Regions from separate parts of the Shewanella sp. FJAT-52076 genome, predicted to be linked through region 1. Evidence: predicted binding sites of a transcription regulator. Region 1 holds the regulator's gene; each other region holds the start of a gene.
The links. The regulator sigma-54, encoded in region 1, starts transcription at its own class of promoters, with help from an activator protein. The targets are predictions, from matches to a motif close to GTTGGCACGNNNNTNGNNT.
Positions count from the first base shown of each region.

Region 2: K0H79_RS11940 (flagellar hook-length control protein FliK) is a predicted target of sigma-54. The motif match lies at 1,989-2,007, and genes of this name have one in related genera.
Region 3: flgF (flagellar basal-body rod protein FlgF) is a predicted target of sigma-54. The motif match lies at 1,034-1,052, and genes of this name have one in related genera.
Region 4: K0H79_RS08080 (YccF domain-containing protein) is a predicted target of sigma-54. The motif match lies at 1,064-1,082, and genes of this name have one in related genera.

Region 1 covers NZ_CP080415.1:3,628,624-3,631,727, forward strand. Annotated here, with positions in the region: gene lptB (LPS export ABC transporter ATP-binding protein) at 1-291, shown strand, start outside; gene K0H79_RS16075 (RNA polymerase factor sigma-54) at 403-1,884, shown strand; gene hpf (ribosome hibernation promoting factor) at 1,915-2,202, shown strand; gene ptsN (PTS IIA-like nitrogen regulatory protein PtsN) at 2,205-2,648, shown strand; gene rapZ (RNase adapter RapZ) at 2,645-3,104, shown strand, end outside.
Region 2 covers NZ_CP080415.1:2,734,899-2,738,002, forward strand. Annotated here, with positions in the region: gene fliL (flagellar basal body-associated protein FliL) at 1-84, opposite strand, end outside; gene K0H79_RS11940 (flagellar hook-length control protein FliK) at 169-1,902, opposite strand; gene fliJ (flagellar export protein FliJ) at 2,057-2,503, opposite strand; gene fliI (flagellar protein export ATPase FliI) at 2,507-3,104, opposite strand, start outside.
Region 3 covers NZ_CP080415.1:2,757,358-2,760,461, reverse strand. Annotated here, with positions in the region: gene flgE (flagellar hook protein FlgE) at 1-922, shown strand, start outside; gene flgF (flagellar basal-body rod protein FlgF) at 1,089-1,832, shown strand; gene flgG (flagellar basal-body rod protein FlgG) at 1,845-2,633, shown strand; gene flgH (flagellar basal body L-ring protein FlgH) at 2,646-3,104, shown strand, end outside.
Region 4 covers NZ_CP080415.1:1,873,407-1,876,510, reverse strand. Annotated here, with positions in the region: gene K0H79_RS08085 (pyridoxal-phosphate dependent enzyme) at 1-894, opposite strand, end outside; gene K0H79_RS08080 (YccF domain-containing protein) at 1,128-1,535, shown strand; gene K0H79_RS08075 (ABC transporter substrate-binding protein) at 1,544-2,323, opposite strand; gene K0H79_RS08070 (EVE domain-containing protein) at 2,523-2,993, shown strand; gene K0H79_RS08065 (hypothetical protein) at 3,026-3,104, shown strand, end outside.

The sequences.
Region 1 (3,104 bases):
GTCGAGATTGCCCGGGCACTTGCCGCCAACCCCAGATTTATCCTGCTGGATGAGCCCTTCGCCGGGGTCGACCCGATTTCCGTTATCGATATCAAAAAGATTATCGAGCAACTCAAGAATCGTGGCCTCGGAGTGCTTATCACCGACCACAATGTGAGGGAAACCCTCGATGTGTGCGAAAAAGCCTATATCGTCAGCCATGGCGATTTGATTGCCGAAGGCACCCCTGCCGAAATCCTCGACAATCAGCAGGTGCGTGCAGTGTACTTGGGTGAGCAATTCAGGCTATAGTTAATTAACAAAGCCCCCTTCTCATATCCGGATAATCAGGGTGGTAAATCACCGGATAACCTGATAGAAAAGCTTTCTACCTGAATAATTTAGTGAAGGATTCGCAGTACAATGAAAGCGTCGCTCCAGCTAAAACTGGGACAACAACTCACAATGACGCCACAGTTGCAGCAGGCCATTCGTCTGCTTCAACTCTCTTCGCTTGAACTGCAACAGGAAATTCAGCAAGCCCTCGACGCCAACCCCCTGTTGGAGCTGGACGACGAACTGGGCAGCGATCAGTTTGATGCCGACGGCGGCGATAAAGAATTTGACGACCAGTTCAGCCAGGAGTCCGTCTCAAACGACACCAGTGACAGTGCTTCGCTGGAAACTTCAGACGCTATCAGTCAGCAGTCCATGCCGGACGAGCTCCCAATGGATACCACCTGGGATGAAGTCTTTACGGCTGCCCCCGTTTCCGGTCCTGGGATCCGTGGCGAAGATGATATGCCGTTTCAGGGCGAAACCAGTGAAGGTCTGTACGAACATCTCGAGTGGCAAAAAAATCTCACCCCTTTTTCCGATACCGATCTGGCCATTGCCACTGCCATCATAGATGCCATTGATGAAAAGGGTTACTTAACCCAAAGCCTTGAAGAAATTCTCGAGGCCGTGGGCGATGAAGAAGTCGAGCTTGACGAAGTTGAGGCCGTGCTCAAACGCATTCAACACTTCGACCCCATCGGGGTAGCTGCCCGTGATTTGGCAGAGTGCCTGCTCATTCAACTTGGTCAGTTCCCGGCGGATACCCCCCATCTGGACAACGCCAAGCTGCTTATCCGTGACCATTTGGATCTGATTGCCAACCGCGACTTCCGTACCCTGATGCGTAAAACCCGCCTCAAGGAAGAAGAACTCAGGGATGCAATCATCCTCATTCAGGGGCTGAACCCCCGTCCCGGTGAGTCTGTGACCAGCACCAAGGATGAGTATGTCATTCCAGATGTCTCGGTCAGTAAAAAAAATGGCCGCTGGGTTGTAGAGCTTAATCCCGATTGTATGCCTAAACTGAGTGTGAACCAGCAATATGCCGCCATGGCACGCACCAGTCGCAACCAAGCTGACAGCCAGTTTATCCGCGGGCATTTGCAGGAGGCCAAGTGGTTTATCAAGAGCCTGGAGAGCCGCAACGACACCTTGCTGAAAGTCGCCAATTGCATAGTGCAGTTCCAGCAGGGCTTTTTTGAGTATGGTGAAGAGGCCATGAAACCCATGGTGCTCAACGATATCGCCGAAGCGGTAGAGATGCACGAATCCACCATCTCACGGGTCACCACCCAAAAGTTCATGCATACCCCAAGGGGTATCTTTGAACTCAAATATTTTTTCTCCAGCCACGTCGGGACCGAAGATGGCGGAGAATGCTCATCTACTGCCATCCGCGCCTTTATCAAGAAACTGGTGGCGGCAGAAAATCAGAAGAAACCATTGAGCGACAGCAAAATGGCGGAACTTCTGGCAGAACAAGGAATCAACGTTGCTAGACGCACCATCGCCAAATACCGAGAAGCGATGCTGATCCCACCGTCGAACCAACGTAAGAGTTTATAACCCACCCAAGGTCTTTGGAGGAAAGTGTCTATGCAAATCAATCTGACTGGGCATCATATCGAAATCACTGATTCACTGCGTAACTACGTAGAGAGCAAGTTCTCCAAGCTTGAACGCCATTTCGAACAGATCAATAATGTCCACGTTGTTCTCAATGTTCAGAAATTGCAGCAAATCGCAGAAGCCAAGCTTCACCTCAACGGTGGCGAGGTATTCGCCACTTCAGAACATGAAGACATGTACGCCGCCATTGACGCCCTAATTGATAAATTGGACCGTCAGGTTATTAAACACAAAGAGAAACTGACCAAACATTAACGATGGAACTAAGTACCATCCTGGCGCCGGAGTGCACTAGCTGTGCCACTCCGGGCAGCAAGAAAAAGGTGCTGGAGCTGATTAGCGATCTCGCTGCTGCCCAGAATCCCTCCCTCTCGTCTCAAGAGATATTCGAAAGCCTGCTGGCCCGTGAAAAAATGGGCAGCACCGGTATTGGCAATGGTATTGCCATTCCCCATGGCCGCCTTGGCACTATCGATAAGCCTTTAGCTGTGCTTATCAAGTGTGAAGAAGCCATAGGTTATGACGCCATTGATAAGCAGCCGGTGGACATTCTGTTTGCCTTGCTGGTTCCATCGGACCAGTGTCAGCAACATCTCAGCACCCTGGCCGCCATGGCCGAAAAGCTGAATGACAAGCAGATCCTCAAACAGCTGCGCAAGAGCCACGATGAAAAGGAACTTTACCAGGTAATCATCGGATGAAACTCGTTATAGTCTCCGGGCGCTCTGGCTCCGGAAAGTCGGTAGCCCTCAGGGTACTGGAAGACTTGGGCTACTACTGCGTCGATAATTTGCCATTGCAGCTGATTGGGCCCTTGCTTGCCCAGCTCAAGGGCAATAACGACAAGGTCGCCATCAGCATCGATATCCGCAATATGCCGGAGCAGGAAAAGGCCCTCGAAAAAGAGCTGGCAAGGCTCCCGGAAGGCGTAGAGCTCACCAGCTTTTTCCTCAACTCCAGCGACAAGGTGCTGCTGAAACGCTACAGCGAAACCCGCCGTTTGCACCCCCTGTCCCGCAGCAAGGTCTCTTTGCAGGAAGCCATCAAGCTCGAAGGCAAAATGTTGGCCCCTATCTCCAACATGGTCGACCACTTCCTGGACACTTCCAATCTGAATGTCTATGAATTGGCTGATGCTGTCAGGCAGATACTGCTTG
Region 2 (3,104 bases), 890 kb from region 1:
GACCACCCCGATAATGATGAAAAGGCCTTTCTTACTTTTTTTAGCACTGGTGTCTTCCAGTTGTAGGGACTCTTCTTCTGCCATCTTGGCTTATCCTTTTTGCTCTGCACCCGGGTGCATCAAGGCTCATTCAAGCCTGAACTAAACAAGTGTCTATAGGTTACCTGCTTAAGCGTAATAATCTATACCCGAGCTATAACTTGTTGTCTGATTTGCGCTTAATTGTAACTCTTCTGCTGGAAATTCATCCATGGTCACAAACTGGCTGCCTTCCGGGGCATCCTGGCGTTCGCGGCCATCGCCACGACGCTCATGGGATACCTGTCCATCGGTCAACTCCATCCCCTGCTGAGCCAGCAGCTCTCTTAATCTCGGCATCGCCTGCTCGACTACATCTTTGGTTTGTTGAGCGTTAACGTGGAACTGAACCTGGGTTTCATTACCCTGCACCTGAATGCGAACCATCATGGAGCCAAGCTCAGGTGGATCCAGACGGATTTCAGCCTGTTGTATGCCGTCCCTGACCATGGCGATAAGCTGGGTATGCATAACGGGAGCAAATCGGGCAACCATGTCCGGCTGTGTCATGGGCCGCTCTTGCGCTGTGCGCAGCGACATAGTCATGGCAGGTGTCTCGTGGATGCGGCTACTGTGCTGCTGGGATGGCTGCTTAATGTCGGCAACAGACTCGATTGAAGCCTGGCCCTTGGTATCCATGGCAGGCAGCTCCGGTTTAAGGTTGTTGTCTGCCGCACGGCTGGCGGCCTCCACTGATTTAAACGACAGCGCCTCGTTGACCGTGTCCTGTGGCTCGCCGCTGACCTTGGTTGAGGCATCAGCGCCTGCCAGCGGTGTTATGCCAGAAACGCCTTTGTTTCCAAGGTCGCCCTGCTCTTTCCCTGCCACAGGGTCAGTCGCCAACCCCTGAGCGGCCCCCAATGCGCGGGTAAATGCCTGCCCGGCGTCACCCTTTTTCCCGTCCGTCTCAGCGCGGAAGGTCTCAATTGTCACAGCCTCAGAGCTGGCAACCTCAGCGGAACCAGCCATAGTCTTACCGGCGGAAAAAGCATTATCCAACTCGGGATCACCGCCAACGCGCGACATGGCCACATCCAATCCCCGCGCCTGATCGGGAGCAAGATTGGCGGCCTTATTCAGCGCAGCTTCGGCTGAACTGACACCTTGCCTGACATCAGCTGCATGTTCTGACGGGTTTTCAGCGGACACATTCGGCTGCGCCGGCGTACCAAGAAGAGTTTGCATCAACAACGCGACCTGATTTCCGGCGTCGTTATCCGTGTCAGCACCCGACGCATCGGCTTGCAGCAACAAAGCCAAGCCCTCTTTCAGGGTGGGATTATCTGCCATCAATGTGTTAAATGCGCTTTCATCCAGCGCCATGAGCGCCGACAAAGACATGCCAAGCTCGGATGCAATTTGCTCTCTCTCCCACTCATCCGCCTGTTTCATCAGGGCGCTGAAACGTAAAAACAGCGCGTCTGCTGCAATTTCCACGGATGCATCATCGATAACATCAACCATGGCCACCGGTATTTCTGACGCTGCCGCTTCCGGCGGCAAGGCTTCGCCGCCTTTGACGGCAGTCTTATCGGCGGCAAATTGACGGGAAAATTGAATTTGGGCCAGTACGGAAGACACGCCATCACCATGGGCATCACCATTGACCTCACCGCCTTCTGCCTTGGAGACGGCATCAGCGGCGTTGTCCGATTTCGAGCCTTTGACCTGCAAACTCTTTGCGGAAGATTCTTCGTAAGCAACTGTTTTTGAAATGATAGAGTCAAAATCAACACCTTCAGCCGAGGTGCCGGATGATTCAGGATTGGCTGGACCGGTAGCGGCACCAGCCGAACCCAAAAGCACATTGAGGATCTGTTGCATCAGTGGTTCTCCCGCATTGTCTTGGGCACGCCGTGCCAGCCAAAACAGCATCGATTGGGACTAAGTCTATGAGTATGACTGGATTCCAGCAAATGCCATGCCAATCGTACGGCCATCTGGTTACTGTGCTTATCCCGCCCCTTGCTTAGCCGGGCTAGTGTGAGCCTTTGCGAATAAATTGCTGCATGGCAAACTCATCCAGCAATTTTTGCTCAAGCCTCGCCTCTTTGGTTTCCCGTTTGTCAGCCTTATGCTTGAGCAGCAGCTCTACCGCCTTACGCTTTTGCTGTTTCTCCAGCCAATGGCGGCGCCTGTGCTCCAACTGGCTTTCTGCGCCGGTCACACTTTGCACCTGTTGGCCTATCGCCTGGTCGATTTGTTTAATAAACCGATGAAACTGCTGGTAGTAGCTGGCGCTGATGTTCTTACCTTCCTGGCCGGAAAGTTGACGCATATAGTCGAGTCGGTATTGATTGAGGGCATCCAGTTGCTGTTTCAGGCGACCGAGCTCCAGCTGTGCGCTGCGAAGTTGCAGCGCCGCCTGCTCCTCGGCATCCTGTGCCAGTTTCAAAACAGTCTGCAGCGGATCGGGGCGCGCCATGGATTAGCCCTTACACTGAGCGGCAATTTGGCCAAGCATGGTTTCACTGTCGGACAGACTGATGGCATCACGCATCCCCTGACGCAGAAAAGCATTCATGGCTGGCTGCAAGCGAATGGCATTGTCGATGCGTGGGTCGCTGCCGGCGGCATAGGCACCGATGGAGATCAGGTCGCGATTTTGCTGATAGAGAGAATAAGTTTGTTTAACCCGCCGCATCGCTTCCAGGTGTGCCGGGCTGATGACCATGGGAGCAACCCGGCTGATGGAGGCTTCAATATCAATGGCGGGATAGTGGCCTGAGTCAGCCAAGGTGCGTGACAGCACTATATGACCATCCAGAATGGCGCGGGCCGCATCGGCAATGGGGTCCTGCAAATCGTCCCCTTCGGTCAATACCGTGTAAAACGCGGTAATGGAGCCCTGCCCCGGTCCACCATTGCCGGCCCGTTCGACGAGCCTTGGCAGTTTGGCAAACACAGATGGCGGATACCCCTTGGTTGCCGGAGGCTCTCCCACTGCCAGGGCAATCTCACGCTGCGCCTGAGCATAACGGGTCAGACTATCCATCAGCAGCAGCACATTAAATCCCAAATCGCGG
Region 3 (3,104 bases), 870 kb from region 1:
ACAAATTCCCGACACTGCCGGCAGCCCACTGATGACCGAGAACGTGGGGATTCAGATGAACCTGAACGCCGGAGAAAAAACCAAGGACCCTGCGGCATTTGATCCAGATGATCCAACCACATTCAACAACTCAACCTCGTCCACCATTTATGACTCCCTGGGTGAGCCACATATTTTGACCACTTACTTTGTACGGCCCAACGATGGTGCCTACACAGGGGAAAACAACTGGGTGGCTTACTATGCGCTCGATGGTCAACCTGTGAATCTTGGCAGTGGTGCGGGCACATACCAAACGGATACTGACGGTGACGGCGTCCCGGACACACCAGCAACCGCTCAAACCACGGGGGGCTGGACTGGTGCCGTACTGACCTTTAACAGCACTGGTACTTACACTGGAACCAATCCAGCGACCATCACTACAGAACCCCTGGGGATTGGTGGTGCCGGCATTCTGGGGCCCGGCGCCGATGGCAACCAAACCATTACCATTAATTTTGCCAACCCGACTCAGTACGCCTCTGCCTTTGAGGTGACCGAACTGACTCAGGATGGTACTACTGTCGGTCGCCTGACCAACGTGGAAGTGGGTGAAGATGGCCTGATTAAAGCCGCCTACAGCAATGGAAGTACAGTGCCCCTTGGCCGCGTTGCTTTGGTGCGTTTCGCCAACGAGCAGGGGCTGACTCAGGTGGGTAACACCTCCTGGAAAGAAAGCCTGGCATCGGGCACAGCTCTTGCGGGAGAAGCTAACAGTGGTACTTTTGGCGCTATTCGTTCGGCGGCGCTTGAACAGTCCAACGTGGATTTAACCACAGAGTTGGTTGATCTGATTTCGGCGCAGCGTAACTTCCAGGCCAACAGCCGAACATTGGAAGTGAACAACACGCTGCAGCAGACCATTCTGCAGATCCGTTAAGGTTTTCTCTCCTTGGTTGCCGCCTTCGGGCGGCAATTTTTTGCCTGTTTACGTCCCCCTTATCGTCCTTATCCTCGCCTTCCCAGCCCTTGCAGGACTCGTTCTTGGTTAATTGGCATGCAGTTTGCTTTGCTGAGTGCATGCTAGATCTTTGACGGAGCCCAGCGTGGACAAATTTCTCTATATCGCCATGAGTGGTGCCAAGCAGAATCTTAATTCGCTTTCCATTCGGGCCAACAACCTGGCCAACGCCAACACAGATGGCTTTAAGGCCGATTTGGAGCAATCCCGCTCCATGCAAGCCTTTGGAGAGGGATTGCCCACCCGGGTATTCGCCATGACCGAAAATCCCCAGGCCAGCTTCCGTCACGGCCCCATTAACAGTACCGCCCGGGATCTGGACATTGCCGTAAAAGGCGATGGCTGGATAGCAGTGGAAGATGCCGATGGCAACGAGGCCTATTCACGTGCCGGTAGCCTGAAATTTGACGAAACCGGTTTGCTGACCAATTCACAGGGGCGCCCTGTGATGGGCGATGCGGGCCCAATCGTTCTGCCACTGCCCATCGATAAGGTGGAAATTGCCCAGGATGGCACCATCACGGTTCGGCCTCAGGGGGCGACTGCCGAAGTGGTGGAAGAGGTGGCCCGGATCAAACTGGTAAACCCCGGTAATCAAAACCTGATGCGCGGTGACGATGGTCTGTTTCGGATGATGAATGGAACGACTGCACCACAGGATGAAACCGTGGCTCTGGAGAGCCGCGCAGTGGAAGGCAGTAACGTCAACCCCGTCGAAGAGATGGTGGCCCTGATTGATATCCAGCGGCAGTTTGAGCTGCAGGTAAAAATGATGAAAACCGCAGAAGAAAACGATAAAGCTTCTGCACAACTCGTACGTATTGGCTAAGGAGACAGGATTATGCATCCCGCATTATGGATAAGTAAAACTGGCTTAGATGCTCAGCAAACGGATATCGCCGTGATATCCAACAACGTCGCCAACGCCAGTACCGTCGGCTACAAGAAAAGCCGCGCCGTGTTTGAAGACCTGCTCTATCAAACTGTAAATCAGGCAGGCGGGATCAGCGCGTCCAATACCAAGTTACCCAATGGCCTGAACATAGGCGCCGGCACCAAGGTGGTGGCGACCCAAAAGATGTTTACTCAGGGCAACATGCTCACCACGGATAACGCGCTGGACATGATGATTGAAGGCCCTGGCTTTTTTGAAATTCAGTTGCCGGATGGCACCACAGCCTACACCCGTAACGGTCAATTCTCACTGGACGATACCGGCCAGATAGTTACGCCCGGCTCCGGTTATGTGCTTCAGCCAGCCATCACCATTCCCGATAACGCCACCAGTATCACCGTGTCTGCCGAAGGGGAAGTGTCAGTAAAAACTCCAGGGGCCGCCGAAAGCCAGATTGTGGGGCAGCTGACCCTGTCTGACTTTATCAATCCCTCTGGCCTTGACCCCATAGGTCAGAACCTATACCTGGAAACCGGTGCCAGCGGCACACCTATTCAGGGTACCGCCTCATTGGATGGCATGGGGGCGATTCGTCAGGGAGCACTTGAAACCTCCAACGTGAATGTGACCGAGGAGCTGGTCAATCTCATCGAAAGTCAACGCATCTATGAAATGAACTCCAAGGTGATTTCAGCGGTGGATCAGATGCTGGCTTACGTTAACCAGAATCTGTAAGAGGCGATGGTTATGCTCAGATACCTTATGGTTGGTTCGCTGCTGGTGCTCGCAGGATGCGCCAGTACAGAACACAAACCCATTCCGGACGATCCTTACTATGCCCCTGTGGTGCCTGAAGAGCCGCCGGTCGCATTGGAACCTACGGGCTCTATTTTCCTCGACTCACAGGCGGCAAGCCTGTACACGGATATCCGAGCCCACAGGGTAGGGGACATCATTACCGTGGTGCTCACCGAGTCTACCCAGGCAACCAAGAGCGCCAACAATGAAATCAAAAAAGGCTCGGATCTCAATATGGATGCCATCCAGGCTCTTGGCGGCCCGGTCACCATCAGTGGTAATCCGCTGAGTCTGGGGTATTCCGACAGCATGAACACTAAGCGTGAGGCTGACGCGGATCAAAGCAACAGTCTCAGAGGCAATATCTCTGCCCATGTGCTTCAGGTGCTGTCCAATGGCAACCTGGTT
Region 4 (3,104 bases), 1.8 Mb from region 1:
AAACTTGCGCCGGTAGCGGGGCAACATGGACACATTCCCCCTGAGCCCTCCCTGGTGCAGGTACAGCCAGTTTCCCTCAGCATTGGCATCCAGCAATGACTTCAATACCAGCAACCCGCAAGGGTCGTACAAAAGCTCAAATTCCAGCCCCTGGCGACGCATCGTCATCCATATCTCCAGCTCTTCACGCTTGAGTTTGGCGTAATGATGGGCGTCTCCAACCACCTCGGGGTAAACGTGATTGTCGGTACTTAATTCAGCGAACTGGGCAATAAGATAATTGCCATCCCCCACCACAGGACAAGTCACCACCCTGATATCGCTGTGCTGCTGATAAAAATACTCGCTCAGGTAAAGTGCCGTGGTGCCAGTGCCGGACGGTAGAAACACCTTGAGGTCAGCCGTGCCCCGGGCGGCTGCCCAATCGGCAATTTCTCGACCCAGAGCATGTACACCCGCGCGTGCGAGGGCACATCGGCCACCTTCCGGCACATAAAGACAAGCGTCAGCGTCCACCTGCTTTAAGCGAATTGACTCAATGTATTCACGGGGGGACATGTTTGGCTCTGGCACTGTAATTATCTGGGCGCCCAGGGCCAGTGCACCGCCGTAGTTGCCCTCTTCACCCTGATAGATTCTGGCGGCAATGTGATCCACATAGAACTCCAGTTGCCAAGCACGCCTGCTTGCCAATGCCGCCAGCGAATAAAGCGAATTGGACTGCGCCGAACCATAACCAATCAGGGTTTGCACACCATCAAAGCGGTCGGTCAGCAAGCTGGCAAATTTACGTCCCTTATTGCCGCTGAAGGGTTCTGGCAACACATCGTCCCGCTTGAGCCACAAATTGTGGCCAAAAAACGAAAATGGCTCGACTGGGCTTGGGCTGGGCATGGGTAAGCGCTTCTCAGACAGGAATATGGTGACAAACAGACGCCAAGTCTAACGCGACTTGCGCCGACTTTCAGCTTACAGCTGGTCATTTATGCCAACCGGATGGTGAAACACACCAACTCCCCAGCAAGTAAAAACCATATAGCTTTGATATTATTACAATTAAACAGATGGCCTTGATTTTGCTTAGCATCTATCAATCGAAGATAGACGCATATTTTAGAGGAGAACCTATGGCCCTGCTCAGGCTTATATTTAATATCGCGTGGTTTGTACTTGGTGGCTTTGTTATGGGGCTGGCTTGGTGGCTTGCGGGTCTGCTGTGCTTTATCAGCATTATCGGTATTCCCTTTGGACGGGCCTGTTTCGTGATTGGCGAAATGGCATTCTGGCCCTTTGGACAGGACCATGTGTCCCGCCGCGAGCTTACCGGGCTGGAAGATTTGGGGACAGGCCCCCTTGGCATGGTGGGCAACGTTATTTGGTTTTTGCTGTTTGGGATCTGGCTTGCCATTGGTCACATCGGTCACGCACTGGCCTGTTTTATCACCATTATTGGTATTCCATTCGGCATCCAGCACCTTAAACTGGCGCTGCTCAGCCTGACCCCGATTGGGCGCACTGTCGTTGCTCGCGCGTGATGTGTTTCTTATTCAGGCAAGTGCTCTGCCATCACTTCTGCCGCATCAATTCGCTGCAGGCCTTCATTGAAAATGGCCTGCCAGCGAAGTCCTTCCGGCGTATTCTTAAAGGCTATATATAGGTTCTTGTTTGCCAATAATTGGCTGTTAATTTGCACTTTATCGGCCACGCCCTGCAGCCTGCTCTGTTTGAGCAAATAGCGCATGACGTAAACATCTATCACGGCCGCATCGATACGACCCGCTGCGACCTTTTTGATGTTGAACTCATCTGATGTCACCTGCTCAGCCGGCTGAAGATCGTCGGCAATGGCCCTGTCGAGCTCTTCAGTATTCACATAATCCTGTACAACCCCCAGCCGGTAGTTGCGAAGATCCTTTACCGACACCCAACTGATCGGGTGACTCTTGTGCTCAAGCAGTCCCAACGGACTCATGCCCATGGGGTGGGAAAACACAAATTGCACTGTGTCGAAATAGTACTCGGGAAAATAGCCCACATAGGGAGTATTGCTTTGGTGGGCCAGCTTCACGGCACGGCTCCAGGGATAAAAGTCCACCTCGAGTTGATAACCCATGGCGGCAAAAGCGGCCTTTGCCACAGCCACAGCGGCGCCTTCGGATGGCAAACCTTGTCCCGAATAGGGTGGCCAGTGCAGTGATGTGAGCCTGACTACGGTGGCGTTTACCCTGTTGGCAACGCAAAATCCAGTAAGTAACAGGATCAACACCAGCCACATTGGCCTGAAGAAGTGCATTGGACTCGATAGCAGTCGTCTTGGCAGCATAACCTTAGTCTTGGCGATATGGCCGGCCTCTGAATAAACTCAGAATCAAGTATAGCAATCTCGCCAGCCGGAGCTTCAGACTGATAGCCGAGGCGTGGGAAAGCTTGCCCACTTTGTATTCGGGGAGTTGCTGCCGCCCTTTGCAGCGCGCCCGGTAGGCCTTACACTGGCAACACTTGCAAATAAAAGTGGAAATGCAATGAACTACTGGTTGATGAAATCGGAACCTGATGAATTCAGCATCCGAGATCTGGCCGCCAGGCCACAGCAAACCGAAGGCTGGCATGGGATCCGCAATTATCAGGCCCGCAACTTTATGCGGGATGCGATGAAAGTTGGTGATAAGGTATTTTTCTACCATTCCAGCTGCAAGGTTCCCGCCGTTGTCGGCGTCGCCGAAGTAGCCAGTGAAGTCTACCCTGATAGCAGTGCCTGGGATCCTGAGTCGGATTATTTCGATCCCAAATCCAGTCCTGATGCGCCCCGCTGGCTTCAGCTGGATATACGGTTTGTGAAAGAATTTGCAAAACCTGTGACCCTGACAGCCATCAAGAGTCACCCAGGTCTGGCCGATATGTTTCTGGTACAAAAAGGCTCAAGGTTAAGCATACAGCCAGTGGATGAAATCCATTGGCAACTCATCCACCAGATGGCTGGTGAATCCCTTTAAAGCGTACCTCGAATGAGGTTCAGGAGAGTCCGATGAAAAACAAATGGATGTTTTTGATGCTGGCGACAGCACTCAGTACAGGTGCGATGGCCAAAAACGACAAGGACCATA